4 regions of the Streptomyces sp. NPDC046335 genome follow, and region 4 is predicted to be linked to each of the others. Evidence: riboswitches for the same ligand, from Rfam matches in the RefSeq annotation. Region 4 holds a riboswitch; each other region holds the start of a gene.

Region 1 (5,576 bases), on a different contig from region 4:
CATGCTGTGGGCGCTGATCATCCGCACGGCCGGGTTCGTGGGCCTCCTGCTGGCACTGCGCTGGCCACCCCTGGCCGTCGGAGCACTGGTCCTCACCTGCTGCGGCGCCGCGCTGTACCTGCCCGCCAACAAGGCGTACCTCGTGCACGGCGTGGACGACGAACGCCGCCCCGCGTTCCTGTCGGCGGGCAACGCGGCGCTCAACGCGGGGATGGCGGTGGGACCGCTGATCGCGGGGCCGTTCGTGCTGTCCTCGCCCGGCTGGCTGTTCGTGGCCGTCACGGCGCTGTTCGTCCTGGTCACCGCAGGCCACGCACGGCTCCCCGACGCGAAGGCCGAGCGGGAACCGGGTCCGGAAGCAGGGGGGAAGGGCCTGCTCGCCGGGGTGGCGGTCCTGCCGTTCGCCGCCAACGCGCTCGCCTTCTACCTCTACTTCCACTTCCAGCACTTCCTGGCGGTGTACGCCGTCGAGCGGGCGTCCAGCGCGTTCTACAGCCTGGTCCTCCTGCTCTGCTTCACGCTGGTCATCGTCGTCCAGCCCCTCGCGTCCGGTCTGATCCGGCGCATGCCCTACGCGACTGCCCTCGCGGTCGGCTTCACGGGCCTGGCCGCCGGGCTGGCCGTCCTGGCGGCGGGCACCCGGCCGGCGCTGCTGGCGGGCGGGGCGCTGATCACGTTGGGCGACATCGTCCTGTTCCTGAAGAACGACCTGGAGGCCCTGCGCCGCAGCCCGCGCTCGGACGCCGTGGTCTTCGGCCGGCAGCGCCTGGCCGCGGGCCTCGGCGCCTGCGCCAGCGGAGTGCTGGGCGGGCAGTTGTACGGCATCACCGAACACACCGGGGGCACCGGCTTGTTCTGGCTGCTGTCCGCGGCGCAGTGCCTGTTGCTGCCGCCACTGCTGGCACTGCGCGCTCCCCGGGCGAAACACCTCCACCCGCACGATCACGACGAAGGAGCACTGACACCACATGACACGGACGGGCGGGTTCCAGGACGATGACTTCTGGACCGAGTTCCACGACTTCCTCTTCTCCGAGCAGCGCCACACGCAGGCCGAGGAACTGCTCGGCACCTCTCCCTTGCTGTCCTTCCCCGCCGGAGCCCGGGTGCTGGATCTGTGCTGCGGCCCCGGTGTGTTCACCGTCCCGCTCGCCCGCCGCGGCCACGACGTCACCGGGGTGGACCTGAGCCCCGCCATGCTGGACCGGGCGCGCAAACGGTCGGCCGACGCGGGCGCCCAGGTCACGTACGTGCGGGCCGACGCACGCGAGTACGAGGCCCCGGGCGCCTTCGATGTGGTCCTCAACATGTTCACCTCGTTCGGCTACTTCGACGACCCCGCCGACAACGCGCGCGTGCTGCGCACCATGTACGCCTGCCTGGCCCCCGGAGGCACCCTCGTACTGGACCTGGCGGGCAAGGAACTGCTGGCCCGCAAGGTCACCCCGCCGAAGGTGGTGAAGCGGGGCGAGGACCTGATGGTGCAGACCGACACCGTGCTGGACGACTGGGCGCGGCTGCGCAGCGACTGGGTCCTGGTCCGGGGCGAACGGGTGACGCGGGCCACCCTGGTGTGGTTCGTGTACAGCGCGGTGGAGCTGCGGCGGATGGTTCGGGAAGCGGGGTTCGGGCGGGTGGAGGTCTTCGGCGGTTTCGACGGCCGCCCCTACGACGAGAAGGCCGACCGGCTGGTGCTGCGGGCGGTGCGCGAGACATGAGGGCCGGGCAAGGGCGCTCGGGCACTTGCGCACGCCCTTATGGCCGCTTCCCGGCAGACCGTAGTATCAGCGGGTCATCACCGCGACGGGAGACAGGAAGCCGGTGCGAATCCGGCACGGTCCCGCCACTGTGACCGGGGAGTGCACCCTTCGACACGCCACTGCGCGCCGCGTGGGAAGGCAGGGGGAGCGGCGATCCGGGAGTCAGGACACTGGCCGGTCGCGGGCCCGTTCCGAGGAGCGCGGACTCCCCAGGAGGCTTCACGTGTACGACGGCACGTCCCGTCCCCCGCTGTTCACCCCTGCCCGCAGGCGGCATGCCCGGCGCGCCATGGCCGCGGCCGTCGCCCTGTCGGCGGCCCTGCTGACCGCCGGCTGCGGATCGTCGCAGGACACCGCCCAGGACGCGAAGGCCACGGCCCCGCCGGCCAAGGGCTTCCCCGTCACCATCGACAACTGCGGCGTGAGGACGACGTACGAGAAGGCGCCGGCCCGCGTCATCACCATCCACCAGCACCCGGCGGAACTCCTGCTCTCCCTGGGCCTGAAGAACCGTATGGTCGGCACCGCCTTTCCCGATTCCGCCGTCCTGCCCAAGCTGAAGAAGGACTACGAGTCGGTCCCGGAACTGGCGAAGAGGGAACCGTCCTTCGAGACGGTCCTGGAGGCCGAGCCGGATCTCGTCTACGGCGGCTACGGCAGCGCCTTCGCCGAGAACGAGGGCCGCTCCCGCGAGGCGTTCGCCGACGCCGGCATCGACACCCACCTCAACCGCGAGTACTGCGGCGAGAAGCGCGTGACGATGAAGGACGTCTACGAAGAAGTCCGCACCGTCGGCAAGATCTTCGGCGTGCCCGACCGCGCGGACAGGCTGGTCTCCGACCTCCGGTCACGGGTCGGCAAGGCCACCACCGCCGTCGAGGGCAGGCCCCAGGTACCCGTCTTCGTCTACGACAGCGGCGACAAGACCGCCTTCACCGCGGGCGGCAAGAGCCTCGGCACCGAACTGATCCGGCTGGCCGGCGGCAAGAACGTCTTCGCCGATCTCGACGACGTCTTCGGCGACGTCTCCTGGGAGCAGGTCGTCGAACGCAAGCCGGAGGTCATCGCGATCTACGACTACGCGGACGCCGGGAGCGTGGAGCAGAAGAAGAAGTTCCTGCTCGCCCAGCCCGCCCTGAAGGACGTGCCCGCCATCAGGAACAAGCGGTTCGTGGTGCTGCCGCTGACCGCCACCCTGGTGGGCGTGCGGTCCGCGTACGCGGTGGAGGATCTGGCGCGCGGCATCCACCCCGAGGGCTTCCGGTGACGGCTCCGGTCACCGACGCCGCCCCCGGGCAGGCCGCACGACCGGGGAAACAGGACGACAGACGACGGGCGGGCCCGGCCGGTCTCGCCGTCACACTCGTCGTCCTGGCCGTCCTGCTGGTGCTCTCCGCCACGGCGGGCCTGGCGATCGGCTCGGTCCATGTGCCGCCCGGACAGGTGTGGGGCATCGTGACGCACGCGCTGGGCGCCGACTGGGCAGAACCGGACTGGTCCCGCGCGCGCGAGACCATCGTGCTGGACGTCCGCGCGCCCCGCGTCCTCCTCGGGGCCGTGGCCGGCGCCGGGCTGGCGGTCGTGGGCACCGCCCTGCAGGCCCTGATCCGCAACCCGCTCGCGGAGCCCTACCTGCTCGGAGTCTCCTCCGGGGCCTCCCTGGGCGCCGTCGTGGTGATCGTCTTCGGTGTGACCCTGCTCGGACCGGTGTCACTGTCGGCCGCCGCGTTCGCGGGCGCGCTCGGAGCGCTGCTGCTCGTCTACGCCACCGCGCGCACCGGTGGCCGGATCACCTCCGCACGGCTCGTCCTGTCCGGTGTGGCCGTCGCCGCGGTGCTCACCGCCCTACTGCACCTGCTGTTGCTCACCGCCGACCGGGGCAACGAGGCCCGCGCGGTCCTCGCCTGGACCCTCGGCGGCCTCGGCGGAGTCAACTGGGACACCCTGTGGCTGCCCGGCGCCGCCCTGCTCATGGGCATCGCCGTCCTCATGGCGCAGGCCCGCAACCTGAACGTGCTGCTCGCCGGTGAGGAGGCCGCCACCACGATGGGGCTGGACGTGGCCCGCTTCCGCGCCCGTATGTTCGTCCTGCTCTCCCTCGTCACCGGCATCCTGGTCGCGGCGTGCGGACCGATCGGCTTCGTCGGCCTGATGCTGCCGCACATCGTCCGCCTCGTCGTCGGCGGTGACCACCGCCGCGTCCTGCCGACGGCCGCGCTCGGCGGCGCGGTCTTCCTCATCTGGGCCGACATCGCCGCACGTGTCGTCGCCGCACCCATGGAGATCCCCGTCGGCGTGCTCACCGCACTGTGCGGCGGACCGTTCTTCCTGTGGCTGATGCGCCGCGACGCCCGCAGGACCACCGACCGAGGAGGGGCATGACCGCCACCGAACTCGTCGTCGACGGCGTCACCCTCACCGCCGGCGCGCACCGCCTCGTCGAGGACGTCTCCCTGACCGCCCGCCCCGGCGAGGTCATCGGCCTCGTCGGCCCCAACGGCAGCGGCAAATCCAGCCTGCTGCGCGCCGTCTACCGGGTCCTGCGCCCCGCCACCGGCCAGATCAGCGTCGACGGCACCGACGCCTGGTCGCTGCCCGTGCGGCAACTGGCCCGGACCGTGGCGGCGGTGGTGCAGGAGTCGGGCGCCGACTTCGACCTCACGGTCCGCGAGGTCGTCGCGATGGGCCGCACCCCGCACAAACGGCTGCTCGGCGGGGACACCCCTGAGGACGCCGAACTGATCGAGACGGCCCTGGGCGCGGTGGACGCCACCGGCCTGGCCCACCGCCCCTTCGACCGCCTCTCCGGCGGCGAACGCCAACGCGTCCTCATCGCCCGCGCCCTGGCCCAGCAGCCGTCCCTGCTCGTCCTGGACGAGCCCACCAACCACCTCGACATCCGACACCAGCTGGACATCCTGAACACGCTGCGCCGCCTGTCGGCCACGGTGCTCGTCGCCCTGCACGACCTCAACCTCGCCGCCTACTACTGCGACCGCCTCTACGTCCTGCGCGACGGTACGGTCACCGCCTCCGGACCACCCGCCGACGTCCTCACGCCCCAACTACTGGACGACGTCTACGGCGTGACGAGCGAGGTCATCATCCACCCGCGCACGGGCGCACCCCAGGTGACCTTCCTCCCACCCACCCGCCTCACGTCGTCTTGACCGGCGGCGCGCTCAGGCCCGCCGTGACGAAGGCGATCACGGTGGAGGTGGCCGGCAGGGGGTGGGCCGCCGACGGGGCTCCGGCGAGGGGGCGGCCGTAGGTCTCCAGGAGGAGGCTGAAGGCGAGCCGGCGGCGTTCGGTGACTTCCTGGACGGACAGCTCGGGCAGCAGCCGGCCGAGCATCACCTCGAACGGCGTGGGGCTGAACAGCGTGGACACGTCGGGGAGCTGCCCGGTGGGCAGGGCGCTGCGGGCGAGCAGATGGCACAGCACCCGGCCGTCCGGGCTCGCAGCCAGCTCGGCGAACGGCTCGACCACGGCGGCCACCAGGTCGCCCACGCTCAGCCCCGCCTCGGGGCTCGGACCGCTGACCCTGCGCAACCGTGTCATCAAGGCCGCCACCTTCGAAGGCATGACCAAGGGTGCCCAGGTCAGCGACGAGCTGATCGAGTTCCACCGTCGGTACGCGTCCGGCGGCGTCGGCATGACCACCGTCGCCTACTGCGCCGTCGCCCCCGAGGGCCGTACCGAACGCCACCAGATCTGGATGCGGCCCGAGGCCCTGCCGGGACTGCGCCGGCTCACCGAGGCCGTGCACGCCGAGGGCGCCGCGATATCCGCGCAGCTCGGACACGCCGGACCGGT
Region 2 (5,576 bases), on a different contig from region 4:
TGTTCACTCCGCCTCGCTCGCAATCGCGTTGATCGCCGCCGCGGCCATCGCGCTGCCGCCGCGACGTCCCCGTACGACCAGGTACTCAAGGCCCGAGGTGTGCTCGGCGAGCGCGTTCTTGGACTCGGCGGCGCCGACGAAGCCGACCGGTATACCGAGCACGGCGGCCGGGCGCGGCGCGCCCGCCTCGATCATCTCCAGGAGGCGGAAGAGCGCGGTGGGCGCGTTGCCGATGGCGACGACGGAGCCTTCGAGGCGGTCGCGCCAGAGTTCCAGGGCGGCGGCGCTGCGGGTGGTGCCGAGCCGCGCGGCGAGGTCGGGCACGGACGGGTCGGTGAGGGTGCAGACCACCTCGTTGCCTGCCGGGAGCCGCTTGCGCGTGACGCCGCTCGCGACCATGTTCGCGTCGCACAGGATCGGGGCGCCGTCGCGCAGCGCCTTGCGGGCGTCGGCGACCACGCTGGGGCTGAAGGCGAGGTCGCGGACGAGGTCGACCATGCCGCAGGCGTGGATCATCCGCACCGCGACCTGGCTGACGTCGGCGGGCAGACCCGCGAGGTCCGCCTCCGCGCGGATGGTGGCAAAGGACTCGCGGTAGATCGCCGCGCCGTCCTTCTCGTAGTCGAACACTGTGCTCTCGCTCATTTCGTGGCCGTTGTTGTGGTTGCCGATGTCGTACGCGTACGTGCCTGTGCCGTACGTGCCGTGGTGACCGCCTCGGTGAGGGTGGTGCCGGTCACGGGGGCCGCCGTGCCGCCGGTGCGGGCCGTCACCTCGTACCGCCCTTCGCCGGTGGCGAGTACGTCGACCCAGTCACCGCGCGGGTGTCCGCAGCGGCGCTCGCAGCCCGACCAGTGGACGGGCAGGCCGCCGGGGGCCGGCACGGCGTCCGCGCGGACGTCGGCGAGGGACTTGGCGCAGCCGGGGCGTCCGGTGCAGGCGCCGACGCCGAGCCAGGGCGACGCGGGGTCGGTGATGAACCCGGCGTCGGCCAGTGCGGCCAGGCGGTCGCGGGCCGCCGTCGCGTCGGCGAAGCCGGGGAGGACGAAGCCGCGCCACGGGGTAACCCGCAGTTCGTCGGCGGGCAGCGGCAGAAGGGCCCGCCACTGGGCGGCGGTGACCCGGCCGAGCGGGGCGTTGACGGCGACGGCGCGGCCGATGACCCCGGGCAGCGGCGGAACCGCCACGAGCGGCTCCTCCGCCTCCGCCCCGGTCACCGGCACCGCCGGGATCGACGCCCGCCTCAGCGCCTCGGCCACCCCCGCGTCGCGGCCGGGAGGCAGTTCCCGTACCCGCCAGGCCCCGTTGCCCGCCTCGCGCGCCGCGGCGAGGAACGCCCCGGCCGCGGCGAGGGCGGCGCGCGGGGCGTCCGCGGCGGCCACCCGCACCGCCAGGGCCCCGACCCGCGCGACCGCCGTCCCGCCCGATTCTGCGATCAAGGTCACATCGCCGCCGAGCCCCGCCATGTCTCCGCGACCGTCGTCGAGGGCGAACAGGAAGCGGCCGGACAGCGCGGTGGTCCACTCCTCGGCGCAGAGGAGCCCGTCCAGCTCACGGGCCCACAACTGCACGTCCGCGAGGCCGTTCTCGTCGATTCCGGCGAGCGGGGAGGCCACGATGTTCCGTACGCGTTCATGGCGCGCGGAGGGCAGCAGGCCGGCGTCCGCGAGCGGCGCGGCCAGGGTGGAGCCGCAGTCTTCGGCGAGGCCGCGCAGCTCGACGTTGCCGCGCGAGGTGACGCTGAGCCGGCCGTCCGCCAGGCGCTCCGCCGCGTCGGCAAGGACCAGCGCCTGACGGCCGGTCAGAAGCCCTGCGGGCAGCCGGAGTCGGACCAGCGCACCGTCGTCGGCGAGGTGCGGGCGCAGGGCTCCGGGACAGGCGTCGCCCCGGTCACGTATGAGGGATTCGCCCTTGTTCGTGGAGGTTGCTCGGGTGGGCGGCATGGCGGCGAGCATACCCACGCGCCTGCGGGCGGTCGCCTCCCGACGAGGGCCTTCGGGGCGGGCGGGCGCCCGCTCCGGCGCGGGCAGGACTTACTATGCAGACGGCGGTCCGCCAGGTCCGCCGACGCCAGCGACGGCGTGGGCCCGACAGGGGCCCGAAGGAGGAAGCCCGGTGCGAATCCGGCGCGGTCCCGCCACTGTGAGCCCCACCCACGTGGGGTGAGCCAGGAACTCCTGCCGTCCATACGACCACCCGGGGCGCGGACACCCCGAGGAAGGCCTGCGCCCGCATGCTTCTGCTGCTGTCGACCTCCGACACCGATCTGCTCAGCGCCCGCGCGGCGGGGGGTCCGGTCGACTACCGGTTCGCCAACCCCTCCCGCCTGGACCTCGCCGAGCTGCCCTCCCTTCTCGACGGCGCCGACCTGGTCGTCGTACGCCTCCTCGGCGGCGTCCGTGCCTGGCAGGACGGCCTTGACCAGCTCACCGCCAGCGGTCTGCCGGTGGTCGTGCTCACCGGTGAGCAGGCGCCCGACGCCCAGCTCATGGCCTCCTCCACGGTGCCGGTCGGCATCGCCGCCGAGGCGCACGCCTACCTCGCGCACGGCGGCCCCGCCAACCTGGAGCAGCTCGCCCGCTTCCTCTCCGACACCGTGCTGCTCACCGGCCACGGCTTCGAGCCGCCCGCGCCCGCGCCGTCCTGGGGCCCGCTGGAGCGCGCCGCGCGTGACGTCGAAGGCCCGACCGTGGCGCTGCTCTACTACCGCGCCCACCACATGAGCGGCAACACCGCGTTCGTGGACGCCCTGTGCGGCGCGATCGAGGACGCGGGCGCCCGCCCGCTGCCGCTGTACGTGGCCTCGCTGCGCGCCCCGGAGCCGGAGCTGATCGAGGAGCTGCGCGCGGCGGACGCCATCGTGACGACGGTCCTCGCGGCGGGCGGCACCAAGCCCGCCGAGGCGTCGGCCGGCGGTGACGACGAGTCCTGGGACGCGGGCGCGCTGACCGGCCTCGACGTGCCGATCCTCCAGGCGCTCTGCCTGACCGGGTCGCGTTCGGCCTGGCAGGAGAACGACGAGGGCGTCTCGCCGCTCGACGCCGCAAGCCAGATCGCGGTGCCGGAGTTCGACGGGCGGCTGATCACCGTGCCGTTCTCGTTCAAGGAGATCGACGAGGACGGCCTGCCCGCCTATGTCGCCGACGCGGAGCGCGCGGCCCGCGTCGCCGGGATCGCCGTGCGGCACGCCCGCCTGAGGCACATCCCGGCCGCCGACAAGCGCCTGGCCCTGGTGCTCTCCGCGTACCCGACCAAGCACTCCCGCATCGGCAACGCGGTGGGCCTGGACACCCCCGCGTCCGCCGTCGCGCTGCTGCGCAGGCTCATCGACGAGGGCTACGACTTCGGGCCCACGGAGGACATCCCGGGCCTGGTCTCCGGTGACGGCGACGAGCTGATCCGCGCGCTGATCGACGCGGGCGGCCACGACCAGGACTGGCTCACCGACGAGCAGCTCGCCGCCAACCCCGTCCGCATCCCGGCCGCCGCCTACAAGCGCTGGTACGCGACGCTGCCGCAGGAGCTGCGGGAGTCCGTCGAGGAGCACTGGGGGCCGCCGCCCGGCGAGATGTTCCTGGACCGCTCCCGTGTGGGCGACGGCGGTGACCCCGAGGGCGACATCGTCCTCGCGGCCCTGCGCCGCGGGAACCTGCTGATCCTCATCCAGCCGCCGCGCGGCTTCGGCCAGAACCCGATCGCGATCTACCACGACCCGGATCTGCCGCCCTCGCACCACTACCTGGCCGCGTACCGCTGGATCGCCGCGTCCGCCGACGACGGCGGGTTCGGCGCCGACGCGATGGTGCACCTCGGCAAGCACGGCAACCTGGAGTGGCTGCCGGGCAAGAACGCTGGCCTCTCGGCGGCCTGCGGCCCCGACGCCGCGCTCGGCGACCTGCCGCTCGTCTACCCGTTCCTGGTCAACGACCCGGGCGAGGGCACGCAGGCCAAGCGCCGCGTGCACGCCACGCTCATCGACCACCTGGTCCCGCCGATGGACCGCGCCGACTCCTACGGCGACATCGCGCGCCTGGAGCAGCTCCTCGACGAGTACGCGCAGATCAGCTCCATGGACCCGGCGAAGCTGCCCGCGATCCGGGCGCAGATCTGGACCCTCATCCAGGCGGCGAAGCTCGACCACGACCTCGGTCTTGAGGACCGCCCGGACGACGACGGCTTCGACGACTTCCTGCTGCACGTCGACGGCTGGCTCTGCGAGATCAAGGACATGCAGATCCGCGACGGTCTGCACGTGCTCGGCACCGCCCCTGCGGGCGCGGCCCGCGTCAACCTCGTCCTGGCGATCCTGCGCGCCCGCCAGATCTGGGGCGGCACCTCGGCCCTGCCCGGCCTGCGCGAGGCGCTGGGCCTCGACGAGTCCGCCGCGACCCGCGTGAGCGCCGACGAGGCCGAGGCGAAGGCCCGCGCCCTCGTCCAGGCGATGGACGACGCGGACTGGGACCTGGCCGCCGTCCCCGCCGACCAGAGCGAGCAGGTCAGGGCCATCCTGGAGTTCGCGGCCCGCGAGGTCGTGCCGCGCCTGGCGGCCACCACCGCCGAGCTCGACCACTCCGTGCACGCCCTGAACGGCGGCTTCGTCCCCGCGGGCCCCTCGGGCTCCCCGCTGCGCGGCCTGGTCAACGTCCTGCCGACCGGCCGCAACTTCTACTCCGTCGACCCCAAGGCCGTCCCCTCCCGGCTCGCCTGGGAGACGGGCGAGGCCCTGGCCGACTCGCTCATCGAGCGGTACAAGAACGACAACGGCGACTACCCCACCTCCGTGGGCCTCTCCCTGTGGGGTACGAGTGCCATGCGCACGGCGGGCGACGACGTCGCCGAGGCCATGGCGCTGCTCGGCGTCCGCCCCGTCTGGGACGACGCCTCACGCCGCGTCACCGGCCTTGAGGCCATCCCGTACGAGGAGTTGGGCCGCCCGCGCATCGATGTGACGCTGCGCATCTCGGGCTTCTTCCGTGACGCGTTCCCGCACACGATCGGCCTGCTCGACGACGCGGTGCGCCTCGCGGCCTCGCTGGACGAGCCCGACGAGCACAACTACGTACGCGCCCACGCCCAGGCCGACCTGGCCGAGCACGGCGACGAGCGCCGGGCCACCACCCGCATCTTCGGCTCGCGCCCCGGCACGTACGGCGCGGGGCTGCTCCAGCTCATCGACTCCCGCGACTGGCGCACGGACGCGGACCTCGCCGAGGTGTACACGGTGTGGGGCGGCTACGCGTACGGCCGCGGGCTCGAAGGGCGCCCGGCGCGCGCCGAGATGGAGACGGCGTACAAGCGCATCGCGGTGGCGGCCAAGAACACCGACACGCGCGAGCACGACATCGCCGACTCGGACGACTACTTCCAGTACCACGGCGGCATGGTCGCGACCGTGCGCGCGCTGCGGGGCACGGCCCCCGAGGCGTACATCGGGGACTCCACGCGCCCCGAGACGGTCCGCACGCGCACGCTGGTCGAGGAGACCTCGCGGGTGTTCCGCGCCCGCGTCGTCAACCCGAAGTGGATCGAGGCGATGCGCCGCCACGGCTACAAGGGCGCCTTCGAACTCGCCGCGA
Region 3 (5,576 bases), on a different contig from region 4:
CGAGGCCGAAGGTGAGCGATTCGAGGCAGACGACGGTCATGCGGCTCGCTCCTTCCGGCCGGCTGGGCAGGCGGTGCGCCGCCACGCCATCCTGGACCAGGGCATGGACATCTCCTCGGGGGCTGAGATCTCGACCGGCTTCAGGGCGGCGGGGTCCAGGGCTTCGGTGTGCCGGGCGAAGACGCGCTCGACGTAGCGGTGTCCGGTGTCGGCGCCGATCACCAGGTGCAGCCGGTCGGGATGGCGGCGGGCCTCGTACATCGCAGTGAGGTATCCGGCGCCGGTGGACAGCCCGGCGAAGACGGCGTGGTCGCGCAGCAGGGCGACCGTGCCGGACATGGCGTGGGTGAAGTCCAGCCAGTGCACGGCGTCGTAGAGGGTGTGGCGGACGTTGTCGAAGACGATCGACGACCCGATGCCGGCGATGATCGCTTCCGGGTCGTGGTGGTCCTGGCTGCCGAAGGTGAGGCTGCCGAAGGGCTGGACGCCGACCAGCCGCACCGAGGGGTCGGTGGCGCGCAGGCGTTCCACGAGGCCGCCCGTCGAGGCTCCGGAGCCCACCCCTCCGACGACGGTCAGTGCGGTCGCGGGGAACGCGGTGGTGATCCGGTCGGCGACCTCGTGGTAGCCGAGGTAGTGGACGTCGTCGTGGTACTGGCGCATCCAGTGCCAGGCGGGGTGGTCGGCCAGGATCTCCTTCACCCTCCGTACCCGTAACTCCTGGTCCAGCTTGAGGTTCTCGGAGGGCCGGACCTGTTCCACGGTGGCGCCGAGGATCTCCAGCTGGGCGCGGGTGGTGATGTCCACGGTGGTGGACGCGACGATGTGGCAGCGCATGCCGTAGCGGTGACAGGCCAGCGCCAGGGCGTAGGCGTAGATGCCGCTGGAACTGTCGACCAGGGTCTGTCCCGGACGGATCGTGCCCCGTTCCAGCAGGTGGCGGACAGCGGCGAGCGCGGAGTAGATCTTCATCGACTCGAACCGGATCAGGACGAGGCCGTCGCAGAGCCGGACGAGATCGGGGACCTTCAGGGCGTCGGCGATGTGAGGGTGGATCACCCGTAGCCTCCTTGGGCGAAGGAACACTGCTGGCCGAGCGAATGAAAGAAGGCGGACAGTTCGGACTTCAGGGCGGCGTCGGGGCGGCCGGGGAAGAGATAGCCGATCAGACAGCCCGTGTGGGCGACGAAGACGCCGTCGGCGCCGAACCGCTCCTGGTGGGCGAGCATGCTGTCGAATGCCGCCTTGGGCAGCACCCGCTGTGACAGGGCGGCGCTGGCGGTGGCCGCCCGTGCGACCGCGGCCGGATCACCGGAGACGAATCCCTTCAGCAAGTCGGTCAGGCACCGTTCGTACTCCTCCCCGTGCCGCCGGTAGTGCGCCAGCAGCAGGTCGGTGACGGCGGCGGTGTCCACCGTCCCGGGCTCGGTGATGTACGCGGTGTGGAAGCCGATGTCCGTGCCCAGCCGCCGCACCACCCGGTGCCGGCCACTGAGGTACAGGGCGAACTCGTCGAGGAAGACGCTGTCCGCCCGTTCGATCGCCGCCAGGACGCCGAGGACCACGTCCGCGTCATACGGCAGGGCGAAGAGCCGGAACAGGCAGCGCAGGGTCGCCACGATGTCGGCGGTCGAACTCGCCATCCCCACGCCCACCCGAAGGTCGGAGTGGGCGCTCCAACGGCCCGGTGGCAGCGTGAGCCCGAAGTGCTCCACGAAGAGCCGGGCCCGCGATCGCGGACTTCTCCCCGAGCGGCAGCGGGTCCGGCGGATCCGTCCCGTGGGTGAAAGTCACCCGGGAACGGCGGCCCACGGGAAACGACACGACGGCGATGGCCGGATCGGGGCCTGCCCGCAGCGGACCCTGGTACAGCTCGCCCAGGGTGCCGTGGCAGACACCGGAGACGGTACGGCCCGTCACGAACCCCTCCTCCTGTCCGCGTCCTGGAATGCGACCGGGGAGGAGGCGCCGTGCGGGGCGTGCCCCGCGGGTATCCCGTCCGTACCGCCGACCCAGTCCTCGAGGTCACCGCGCACCACCCGCACAGCACGTACGGGCGCAGTGGCAGGTCTTCGGACTCGTGGGCTCGCTCACCGGGGACACCGGTCACCGGCGGGCATCTACCGGCCGTCGCTTCCCGGCCCCGAACCGACTCGGGCCAGTGCTGATGACGGCTTTCGTTCCCACTCACCGCTGCGGGACAGTCCCGGATTCCCACCGGGTTCCCTCTTGCGTCGCGCCGCCAATACCTGGTCGGACAGGAGACGCGAACCGACTGCGGGCATGAGCGTAGGGCGGCTCACGCCGCTGCGGGAGGGGCGCGGCGTCAGTTGTCCGGATGCGATCGTCCGGGCGGCGGCATCGGAGCCTTGAGACGACTCGGCCGACCCGGACAACACTCTGGCCGAATGTGTCCTCCGTATTTCCGGCCACGCCGGTCACACTGGTGCGTCGACGTCACCCGCACCTCCCCTCGGAGTACCGCGCCCGGAAGGCCCAGGATGCTGCCAGAGACGACCCCGGAGGACGACGGCACGACATCCCCGCCGCCCGCCCGTGAGCGGCGTCCGCCCGATCGCGTCGTGCTGCGCGCCGACCTGCGCGCCGCGCTCCCCGACGCGGGCGCCGCCGTCCTGGTCACGGCGGCCGTCTTCGCGTTCCTGTACGCCCGCATGGAGTCGGGCAACTCGGCGACGGTCGCGGTCATGCCGTTCATGGACGACGCCGGTACCTACTGGATGTACCTCCTCAGCCAGGCGTTCGGCTGGTCGGGCCTGCTGTGGGCCTGGGGCACGGTCATGCTCGGTCTCCTGCTTTCGGGGCCGCGCCCCGCCCGGCTGCCGGTGTCCCGGCAGATCCTGGAACGCTGGCACCGCACCACGAGCCTGACCACGATCGCCCTGATGTCCGCACACGCACTGCTGTTCGCCGCCGAACTCGTGCGCTACGAGGCCCAGTTGGCGTGGGCCGGGCGGCTGTGGGCGGGGTTCGCGGACACGTTCGTGCCCGGCTGGTACGACTCCGGCACCGGTCGGATCGCCATTCCGCTGGGGCAGGGCGCTCTGTATCTGGCCGTCCCGCTGGGCCTGTTGTTCTACGTCCGTCACCGCATCGGCGCGAACACCTGGCGTCGGCTGCACCGCTTCGTCATCGTCGTCTACGTGCTGAGCGTGTGGCACACCCTGCTGTACGGCACGAACGTCTGGTACGGCGAGTGGCCGCGTACCGTGCTGTGGCTGCTGCAACTCCCGGTCGCGGCGCTACTGCTGGCCCGGTTGCTGCGGCCCGCCCGGCGGGCCGAGCGACTGGGCGCACCGACGCGGCGGGCGGGCGTGTCGCTTCCGAGCTGGACGGTGCGGGTCGTTGGCCGGGTGGCTGCCGGGGCCGTCGTGGTGGGTCTCGTCCTCGTGGTGGCGTCCGGCCATGACGGTGGCCGGGAACGCCCGGACGAGCCACCCACGACGAGTCCGCATGCACACGAGCCCGAGTGATCCCCGGCCGCCATCCGGACCAGACCGACACGGGCACCCGAGCGAGGGAGAGTCCCGCCACTGTGACCGGTGAGCGGATCCCGAACGGGCCACTTGCCCCACGAGGGACGGTAAGGCCGGGAGGAGCTGCGCCCCGAGAGCCAGGAGCCCCACGCCGCCGCCCCCTCGACGGAGCCCCGGGGCGGATCTCCCCGGAGAGGGAGCGTTTCGGCGTGTCCGACACAACGGACGGTGAGGCGTAGGGCACTGAGGTGACTGCGCAACTGGTGGGTGGGTAGGTGAGTGGGCGGCTGCCGTGCCGGGTCGTCGCGTGCCGGGACCGCGCAGGCCGCGCGTTTGCGTGGGGAGGCGCCCGTACGCATCTCCGCCTGCCTGGACGCGTGTGACCAGGCAGGCGTGGTTGTCGTGCGGCCCTCGTCCGCCGGGCGTGCGGCCGGAGCACGGCCAGTGCGGTTCGGCCTGGTGAACGACCCGGACGCGATAGAGGACATCGCCGCCTGGTCAGGCGGGCGGCCCCGGCGTCGCACCCCGGCCGGAGATCCTCGACCTGTACACGTTCAGCCCACCCTCCCTCGCGATCCGCCGCTTCCAGCCGGCCGGCCGAGCAGCCCGCTCCCGCCGGCCGGCAGACGTCGGCCGTCCCCCCTTCGGCCGGCCTCAGCGTCCGATGGCGTCAGACATCACGCCGGCGCAACCGCGAAACAGCGAGCACGAGGAGCGCCACGCTGTACGCGGCGACCAGGCCCAGCGACGGCCACGCGCCCAGCGAGCCGACCACCTCGTGACTCGCGTCCGAGGTCTGGGTGAGCTTCTCCAGAGCGGCGGTAGGGGGCGCGCCCGCGATCCACCGCTGCAGGTCGCCGAAGAGCGGGCCGAACAGGGAGGGCAGCAGCATCACCGCGACGACCACCGTGACGGCTCCCGCCGAGTGACGCTCGCCTTGGGCGTGCTCGCCGTCCTCGAGGATCGCGTCGCCGAGGACGTAAGCCGGCAAGCAGGCGACCAGGCCGATCGCGAACAGCAGCGCTCCGAGCAGGACCGCCTTGGCGGCCAGGACCCTGCCACGGCGCGGCACCGCGGCCAGAGTGGAGCCGATCGTGCCGCTGGAGTACTCGCCGCACACGGTCAGCGATCCCGCCACACCCGCGATCATCAAGGAGACGACGCTGAGAGTGAGACTGCCGCCGAGCACCGTGTCGTCGGGCTGGAGACTGCCGCTGAGCCCGACGAACACCGCGCCGACGACGATCAGCAGGCCGACTGCCGCCGTGGTCCAGCGAGTAGAGCGGAGGCTGGTGAACTTGGTCCATTCGAATGCGAGCGCAGTGCCGAAGCCAGGTGTCGGTGAGGCGCCGGCGGTGCCGACTCGCGTCGTGGTGGGGGGCGTTCTCATCGGACCAGTTCCTTCGTCTCGTGACCGGCGTCCGCCGTACCGCCCCGGAATTCGACCGAGGAGCGGGTCATGTTCATGTAGACCTCCTCCAGCGAGGAGAGGACCGGGGTCAGTTCATGGACCGCCAGCTGGTCACCCCGGGCCAGTTCGCCGATCTCCACCGGGGTGAGACCCGTGACCCGCCAGGCTCCGCGAGCGTCCAGGTTGACGGTCGCCCCGTGTGCTTCGAGCAGGGCGCGTATCCGTCCCGCTTCGTCGTCGGGCACGCGCAGCAGGGTGCCGCCCTGCGAATTCGTCTCGATGAAGTCCCGCATGGCGGTGTCCGCGAGGAGCTTGCCGCGCCCGATCACGATCAGGTGGTCGGCGGTCAATTCCATCTCGCTCATCAGGTGGCTGGACAGGAACACCGTCCGGCCCTGTGCCGCCTGGGACTTGAGCAGATCGCGGATCCGGCGGATGCCCTCGGTGTCCAGGCCGTTGACGGGCTCGTCGAGGATCAGCACCTCCGGGTCGCCGAGCAGGGCGGCCGCGATGCCGAGCCGCTGCCCCATGCCGAGCGACAGTCCCTTGGCCCGCTGGTCGGCGACCTCCGCCAGACCGACCAGTTCCAGGACCTCATCCACGCGGCGGCGCCCGATCGCGTTGCTGCGGGCGAGGCCCAGCAGGTGCTTGCGTATGGTGCGCCCGCCGTG
Region 4 (5,576 bases):
GCTACGCCGCCCCCGGGAGCACCTCGCACTCCTCCGGCGTGCGCGGCCCGCGGTCCGCCTCCGTCAGGAGGCCGTGCGCGCGCAGCAGTTCGGCGACGGCGACACCCCACGGCAGGTTCAGGCCCGCCCGGGCCAGGAGGTCCCGGTCGGCCAGGGTGGCCGCGGCCGGGCCCGTGCGGACCCCGGAGGGGGTGAGCAGCGCCGCGTCGTCGGCCCAGCGCAGGGCCAGGTCCACGTCGTGGGTCGCCATCACCACGGTCGTCCCCGTGTCCCGCAGGCCCCGCAGGGTGGCGAGGAGGCGCTCCTGCCCTTCGGGGTCCAGGCCCGCGGTCGGCTCGTCGAGGATCAGCACGCGCGGGCGCATCGCCACGGCGCCCGCGATGGCCGTGCGCTTGCGCTGACCGTAGGAGAGCAGGTGGGTGGGCCGGTCGGCCAGCGCCCCGATGTCGAGGGCGGCCAGCGACTCGGCCACCCGCGCCCGCACCTCGGCGTCGGGCAGCCCGAGGTTCAGCGGACCGAAGGACACGTCCTGCTCGACGGAGGCGGCGAACAACTGGTCGTCGGGGTCCTGCACGACGAGCTGGACGGTGGTACGCAGCCGGGTCAGCCCCTTGCGGTCGTACGTCACCGGGACTCCGCCGAGCGTCAACTCGCCCTCGCTGGGGCGGAGTCCGCCGCTGAGCAGCCGCATGAGGGTGGTCTTGCCGCTGCCGTTGCGCCCGAGCAGGGCGAGGGCGCGTCCCTCGGCGACGTCGAAGTCCAGGCCGCTGAGCACGGCGGGCCCCTCTTCGTACGCGTAGGACGCCGCGCGCAGCGCCACCAGGGGCTCGCTCATGGAAGGAACCTTTCCAGTACGAGGGTGAGGGCGATCAGGCCCAGGAGAAGGACCGCGACGGCGGCCACGAAGGGCCGGGAGACCTTCGCCTCGGGCACGAGCACCCGCAGCGTGCCGTCGTAGCCGCGCCCGGCGAGCCCTGCCTGAAGCCGCCCCGCCCGGTCGAAGGCGCGCACGAACGCGGTGGCGCCGAGCCCCGCGAGCGACCGCCAGGCGGCGGCTCTGGTGGTGTGGCCGAGCCGCGCCGCCTGCGCCTGGCGGACGCGCCCCATGGAGTCCATGAGCAGGAAGCTCATCCGGTACGTCACGAGGGCGACGTCCACCACGGGCGCCGGCACCCCCGCCCCGACCAGGCGGGGCAGCAGGTCCGACAGGGGCGTGGTGAAGGCGAACAGGAGCACCCCGAGCGAGGCCGCCGAGGTCCGGAGCAGCAGCCCCCCGGCGCGCGCGGGGCCGCCTTCGGCGAGCGTGACGAACCCGTCGGGGCCGCCGAGCTGGACGAGCAGGGTCAGGGCTCCGGTGACGCAGAAGCCGAGCGGCACGCGGTAGGCGCGCCACAGCTTGCGGGGCGGCACGCCCGCGGGGCCGAGCAGCACCACGAGCGCGGTGACGAGGACGAGGGCCGCGCCCGGCCAGGGCGGCAGCGAGATGGCGAGGACGGTGAGGCCGAGGCCGAGCACGGCCTTGTCCACGGGGTGACGGCGGCGCCAGCGGCTGCTGTGCGCCGCCGCGTCGATGGGCAGCACCGCGGATCAGGCCTGCCCGGCCCCGTTGCGGCTGTCCGCCGCGTCGCCGGGCGGCTCGGCGTGGCCGTCCCGCACCCGCTCGCGCTCCGCGCCCTGGCGGCGCCCCCTGCGCAGCCCGAAGTAGTACGCGAGGACGCCTGCGCCGAGCGCCGCCTGAAGGGCGAAGAGCGCCGACTCGACCTCGCCGGACGGCGGTTCGTACAGCGGGGAGAACCAGGGCTCGTAGTCGGGGTCGATCTCGGTGATCGCCGTCTCGGCCTGGGCGTCGGCGCCCGCGAACGGCTCCTTCTTGTGGTCGCCGAGTCCCAGCACGAGCGGCAGGACCGCGAGGGCGGCGACGATGACGATCAGCAGGGTGTTTATCTTCGCGTTCCGGCTCATCAGGCGCTGGCCCCCGTCTCGGTCCTGGTGTTGTCCGTGTCGGTGGCCTTGGCCGTCCGCTTGCGCTGGAGCAGTACGCCGAGCCGTGTGAGCTCTCCCTTGCTGGACTGCACGAGGAGCCGCATCACGAGGACGGTGAGCAGTCCCTCGCTGACCGCCAGCGGGATCTGGGTGACGGCGAAGATGCCGCCGAACTTGCCCAGGGCGCCGATGAATCCGCTGCCGGGGTCGGGGAAAGCGAGGGCGAGCTGGACGCTGGTGACGCAGTACGTGGACAGGTCGGCGACGAACGCGCCGAAGAACACCGCCACCATGAGCGGCACGTCGTACCGCTTCAGGAGCCGGTAGACGGCGTATCCGGCCCAGGGCCCGACGATCGCCATGGAGAAGACGTTGGCGCCGAGCGTGGTGAGCCCGCCGTGGGCGAGCAGCAGCGCCTGGAACAGCAGCGTGATCGTGCCGAGCACCGCCATGATCGGCGGGCGGAACAGGATCGCGCCGAGGCCGGTGCCCGTCGGGTGCGAGCAACTTCCGGTGACCGACGGGATCTTCAGTGCGGACAGGACGAAGGTGAAGGCTCCGGACGCACCCAGGAGCAGGGTGCTCTCGGGGTGCTCCTTGACCTCACGCGTAAGGGAGCGGACTCCGTGGACGACGAACGGCGCGGACGCTACGCCCCAGGCGATGGCGTGCGCCGGCGGGAGGAAACCCTCGGCAATGTGCATGGCTCAGCAGACCCTCTCCAGCACCTCGTGGATGGACGACGTGCCTTGGCCGGTCTCCTGGCTGACGGGTAGTACCGCCCGAACTCCGCCTTCCCGGGCGCGTGTGCGCCCAGTGGCTGCCGCGAGGGCTGGAGCCGGACATCCCGATCACAGTGGCGAGGGCCGCACCGGCATCACACCGGATTTCCCGAGCACCAAGGCGTGGTGACAGTAGTGCGAGAGCCGGAGGCATGACAACTCGCCCGCAGGTCATCGCGGTGTCGGGCCGCGGTCAGCGCGTGTCGGTCTCACCGCCCGTCACGGCGAGGACCTCGCCCACGGTGAAGCTGGAGTCCGCGTCGGAGGCCAGGTAGACGTAGGCGGGCGCCAGCTCCTCCGGCTGGGCGGGACGGCCGAGCGGGGTCTCGCTGCCGACCTGGGAGAGGCCGTCCTTGGGCATGTGCGGGTCGGCCGTGTTGAGGACCGTCCACACGGGTCCGGGGGCGACGACGTTGGCGCGGACGCCCCGCTTGGCGAGGTGGGGCGCGATCGACTTGGTGAAGGTGATCAGGGCCGCCTTCGAAGCCGCGTAGTCGATCATCGTGGTGCTGCCCTTCAGGGCTTCCTCCGTGGCCGTGGCGATGATCGCGTCGCCCGCGTCCAGGTGCGGCAGGCTCGCCATGACCAGGTGGAAGTAGGCGTACACGTTCGTCTTGAACGTGCGGTCCCAGTCCTCGGCGTTGAGCTGCTCGAGCTCCAGCTTGCTGTTCAGGTAGGCGGCGTTGTTCACCAGGATGTTCAGCGTGCCGAACTCCGCCACGGTGCGTGCCACGGCGTCGCGGCAGAAGTCGGCGTCGCTCACGTCGCCGGGCAGCAGCAGACAGGTGCGTCCGGCCTTCTCGACGAGCCGCCGGGTCTCTTCGGCGTCCTGCTGCTCCTCGGGCAGGTGGACGATGGCGACGTCGGCCCCTTCGCGCGCGTAGAGCCAGGAGACGGCCCGGCCGATCCCGGAGTCGCCGCCGGTGATCAGCGCGACCTTGCCGAGCAGCTTGTCGGCGGCCTTGTACCGCGGTGCCTCGTAGCGGGGCCGCGGGGACATGTCGGCCTCGACGCCGGGCGGCGGGCCGTGCTTGTCCCCCGGGAACGGAGGCGTCGGCTCGGACGTGACCTGCGGCGTGCCGTGGTCGCTCGTGCGGGCGTCGTGCTGGCCCTCTTGCATGGGGAGGCCTCCTGCGGAAGTCGGGCATGGGCGGCCGGTGCCGCGTGCCGCCCAAGATCGGTGACCCGGGTCGGGTGCCCGTGTCCCCCGGGGCACAAACGGTGCGAACGGCTCTCGGAGGGTCCTGGGGCCACCACGGGCCGGAGGTCAGCACGTGTCCTTGAGCACGTCGCAGGTGTGCTGGAACTCCTCCATGAGGCGGTTCGCCTCGACGACGAGGACTCCGTACGGGCGGGCCGGGTCGGCCAGCGGCAGGCCGGAGCGGGCCGCCTGCTCGGTCACCGCGCGGGCGCGGCCCTGGGCGTCGTCGGCCAGTTCGCCGAGGTGCCGGGCCTGCTCGGCCAGGGAGTTCTCGTCGAGTTCGGCGAGCACGTCGGTGATCTTCGAGATGCTTTCGAGGAAGTCGGCGTAGCTGCCGAAGAACGCGCCGTCGTCGAGCCTGCCCTCCTCCTGCTCGGTCCACTGGTCGAGGCTGCGGGTCAGCGACGAGACCTGGTAGAGCGCGCGCACCAGGGCTTCGAGGACCGCGCCGTAGCCCTCGAACGAGACATGGCCGCCCCGCTTCCTGCGCAACAGCAGCCGGGGGTTGTAGTAGAGGCTCTCCTCGGCCGTACGGAAACCGTCGCGCGCCTGTGTGATCATGCCGCCGGTCTGCTCCGCCCTGCTGTGCCAATGGGCACAGTGGTCGGCGTCGATCTCGTTCTCGCGCAGTACGGGATACATGTCGCTCACCAGGTCGCCGAGGGCGGCGGAGAGCGTGCGGAGGCCGGATTCCGCGCTGCTGTGCCGCATCGGCGGGGCGACCGTGAGGTTGACGATGACGCCGATGCCGCAGCCGATCAGGACGAGGAGGACGATCTGCCCCAGCTGGGTGATCTTCTCGCTGCCGGTGGAGGCGAGGGCGTAGACGGAGAAGGCGAAGAACGCTCCGGTGGCGACCTGGGAGCCCTGGGAGCCGAGCGCGGGCCAGCGCCCGATGGTCAGGCCGACGACCGCCACGAGCACGAACGTCAGGAGGTCCGATCCGATCATGAATCCCAGGGCCGCCACCATGGCCACGCCGACCGCCACGGCCGCCAGGTAGCGCAGCGATTGCAGCAGCGACTGATAGACCGTCACCTGCATGATCAGCACCGCGGAGAACGGCGCGAAGGCGGGTGACGTCGTGTGCAGCACGTCGTAGGAGATGAACCAGGCCAGGGTCGCGGCCAGCGTGCTCTTGAAGATGAGCAGCAGGGTGTGACGCTCGTAGCCGGGTGTCGCCAGGGCCCGCTGCCACCAGTCCCGCGCCCGGCCGGACCAGCGCCGGACAGCACCCGGCGTCCGCTGCCCCTCGTCCTCGCCGGCCATGCCCCGCTCCGATCCGTTCCGCACTGTTCCCGCATGCGGGGTTCCCAGCCGGACCGGTGTGACACGCGGAAATCCCGGCCGCCGAATTCTCTCGGTGAGGCACGTTTACATCGTCCATGGGCGGCCACGCGTATACGCAGCACACAATCCCGAACCATCGGAGGGTGAGCGACATGGCCGCCAACGAGAAGAACCAGGCGAAGACCGAGCAGATCAGCGGCAAGGTCAAGGAGGCCGCAGGACGCGCCGTGGGCAATGAACGCCTCACCGCCAAGGGCCGTGCCGAACAGGCCAAGGGTGACGCCCGTCAGGCCAAGGAAAAGATCAAGGACACCGGCAAG

Evidence for each region. Region 4 has a riboswitch for cobalamin ahead of ACZ6JY_RS10475 (energy-coupling factor ABC transporter permease). Riboswitches for the same ligand answer to the same signal wherever they lie in the genome.
Region 1: linked by a shared signal. The riboswitch ahead of ACZ6JY_RS36375 (ABC transporter substrate-binding protein) and the one ahead of ACZ6JY_RS10475 (energy-coupling factor ABC transporter permease) in region 4 are both predicted to bind cobalamin.
Region 2: linked by a shared signal. The riboswitch ahead of cobN (cobaltochelatase subunit CobN) and the one ahead of ACZ6JY_RS10475 (energy-coupling factor ABC transporter permease) in region 4 are both predicted to bind cobalamin.
Region 3: linked by a shared signal. The riboswitch ahead of ACZ6JY_RS36350 (GHMP family kinase ATP-binding protein) and the one ahead of ACZ6JY_RS10475 (energy-coupling factor ABC transporter permease) in region 4 are both predicted to bind cobalamin.

What each region holds. Positions count from the first base shown of each region.
Region 1 covers NZ_JBVJFF010000019.1:105,342-110,917, forward strand. The annotation lists gene ACZ6JY_RS36365 (MDR family MFS transporter) at 1-1,000, shown strand, start outside; gene ACZ6JY_RS36370 (methyltransferase domain-containing protein) at 969-1,718, shown strand; cobalamin riboswitch at 1,773-1,953, shown strand; gene ACZ6JY_RS36375 (ABC transporter substrate-binding protein) at 1,984-3,027, shown strand; gene ACZ6JY_RS36380 (FecCD family ABC transporter permease) at 3,024-4,142, shown strand; gene ACZ6JY_RS36385 (ABC transporter ATP-binding protein) at 4,139-4,930, shown strand; gene ACZ6JY_RS36390 (hypothetical protein) at 4,917-5,321, opposite strand; gene ACZ6JY_RS36395 (NADH:flavin oxidoreductase) at 5,299-5,576, shown strand, end outside.
Region 2 covers NZ_JBVJFF010000003.1:289,716-295,291, forward strand. The annotation lists gene ACZ6JY_RS08175 (precorrin-2 C(20)-methyltransferase) at 1-7, opposite strand, end outside; gene ACZ6JY_RS08180 (precorrin-8X methylmutase) at 4-630, opposite strand; gene cobG (precorrin-3B synthase) at 642-1,955, opposite strand; cobalamin riboswitch at 2,070-2,190, shown strand; gene cobN (cobaltochelatase subunit CobN) at 2,234-5,576, shown strand, end outside.
Region 3 covers NZ_JBVJFF010000019.1:98,312-103,887, reverse strand. The annotation lists gene ACZ6JY_RS36360 (ATP-grasp domain-containing protein) at 1-40, opposite strand, end outside; gene ACZ6JY_RS36355 (cysteine synthase family protein) at 37-1,059, opposite strand; gene ACZ6JY_RS36350 (GHMP family kinase ATP-binding protein) at 1,056-1,715, opposite strand; cobalamin riboswitch at 2,048-2,291, opposite strand; gene ACZ6JY_RS36345 (ferric reductase-like transmembrane domain-containing protein) at 2,502-3,491, shown strand; partial or broken gene ACZ6JY_RS36340 ((2Fe-2S) ferredoxin domain-containing protein) at 3,782-4,059, shown strand; gene ACZ6JY_RS36335 (ABC transporter permease) at 4,165-4,884, opposite strand; gene ACZ6JY_RS36330 (ABC transporter ATP-binding protein) at 4,881-5,576, opposite strand, start outside.
Region 4 covers NZ_JBVJFF010000004.1:212,628-218,203, reverse strand. The annotation lists gene ACZ6JY_RS10490 (energy-coupling factor ABC transporter ATP-binding protein) at 2-835, opposite strand; gene cbiQ (cobalt ECF transporter T component CbiQ) at 832-1,581, opposite strand; gene ACZ6JY_RS10480 (energy-coupling factor ABC transporter substrate-binding protein) at 1,588-1,962, opposite strand; gene ACZ6JY_RS10475 (energy-coupling factor ABC transporter permease) at 1,962-2,687, opposite strand; cobalamin riboswitch at 2,718-2,901, opposite strand; gene ACZ6JY_RS10470 (SDR family oxidoreductase) at 2,959-3,885, opposite strand; gene ACZ6JY_RS10465 (FUSC family protein) at 4,033-5,235, opposite strand; gene ACZ6JY_RS10460 (CsbD family protein) at 5,409-5,576, shown strand, end outside.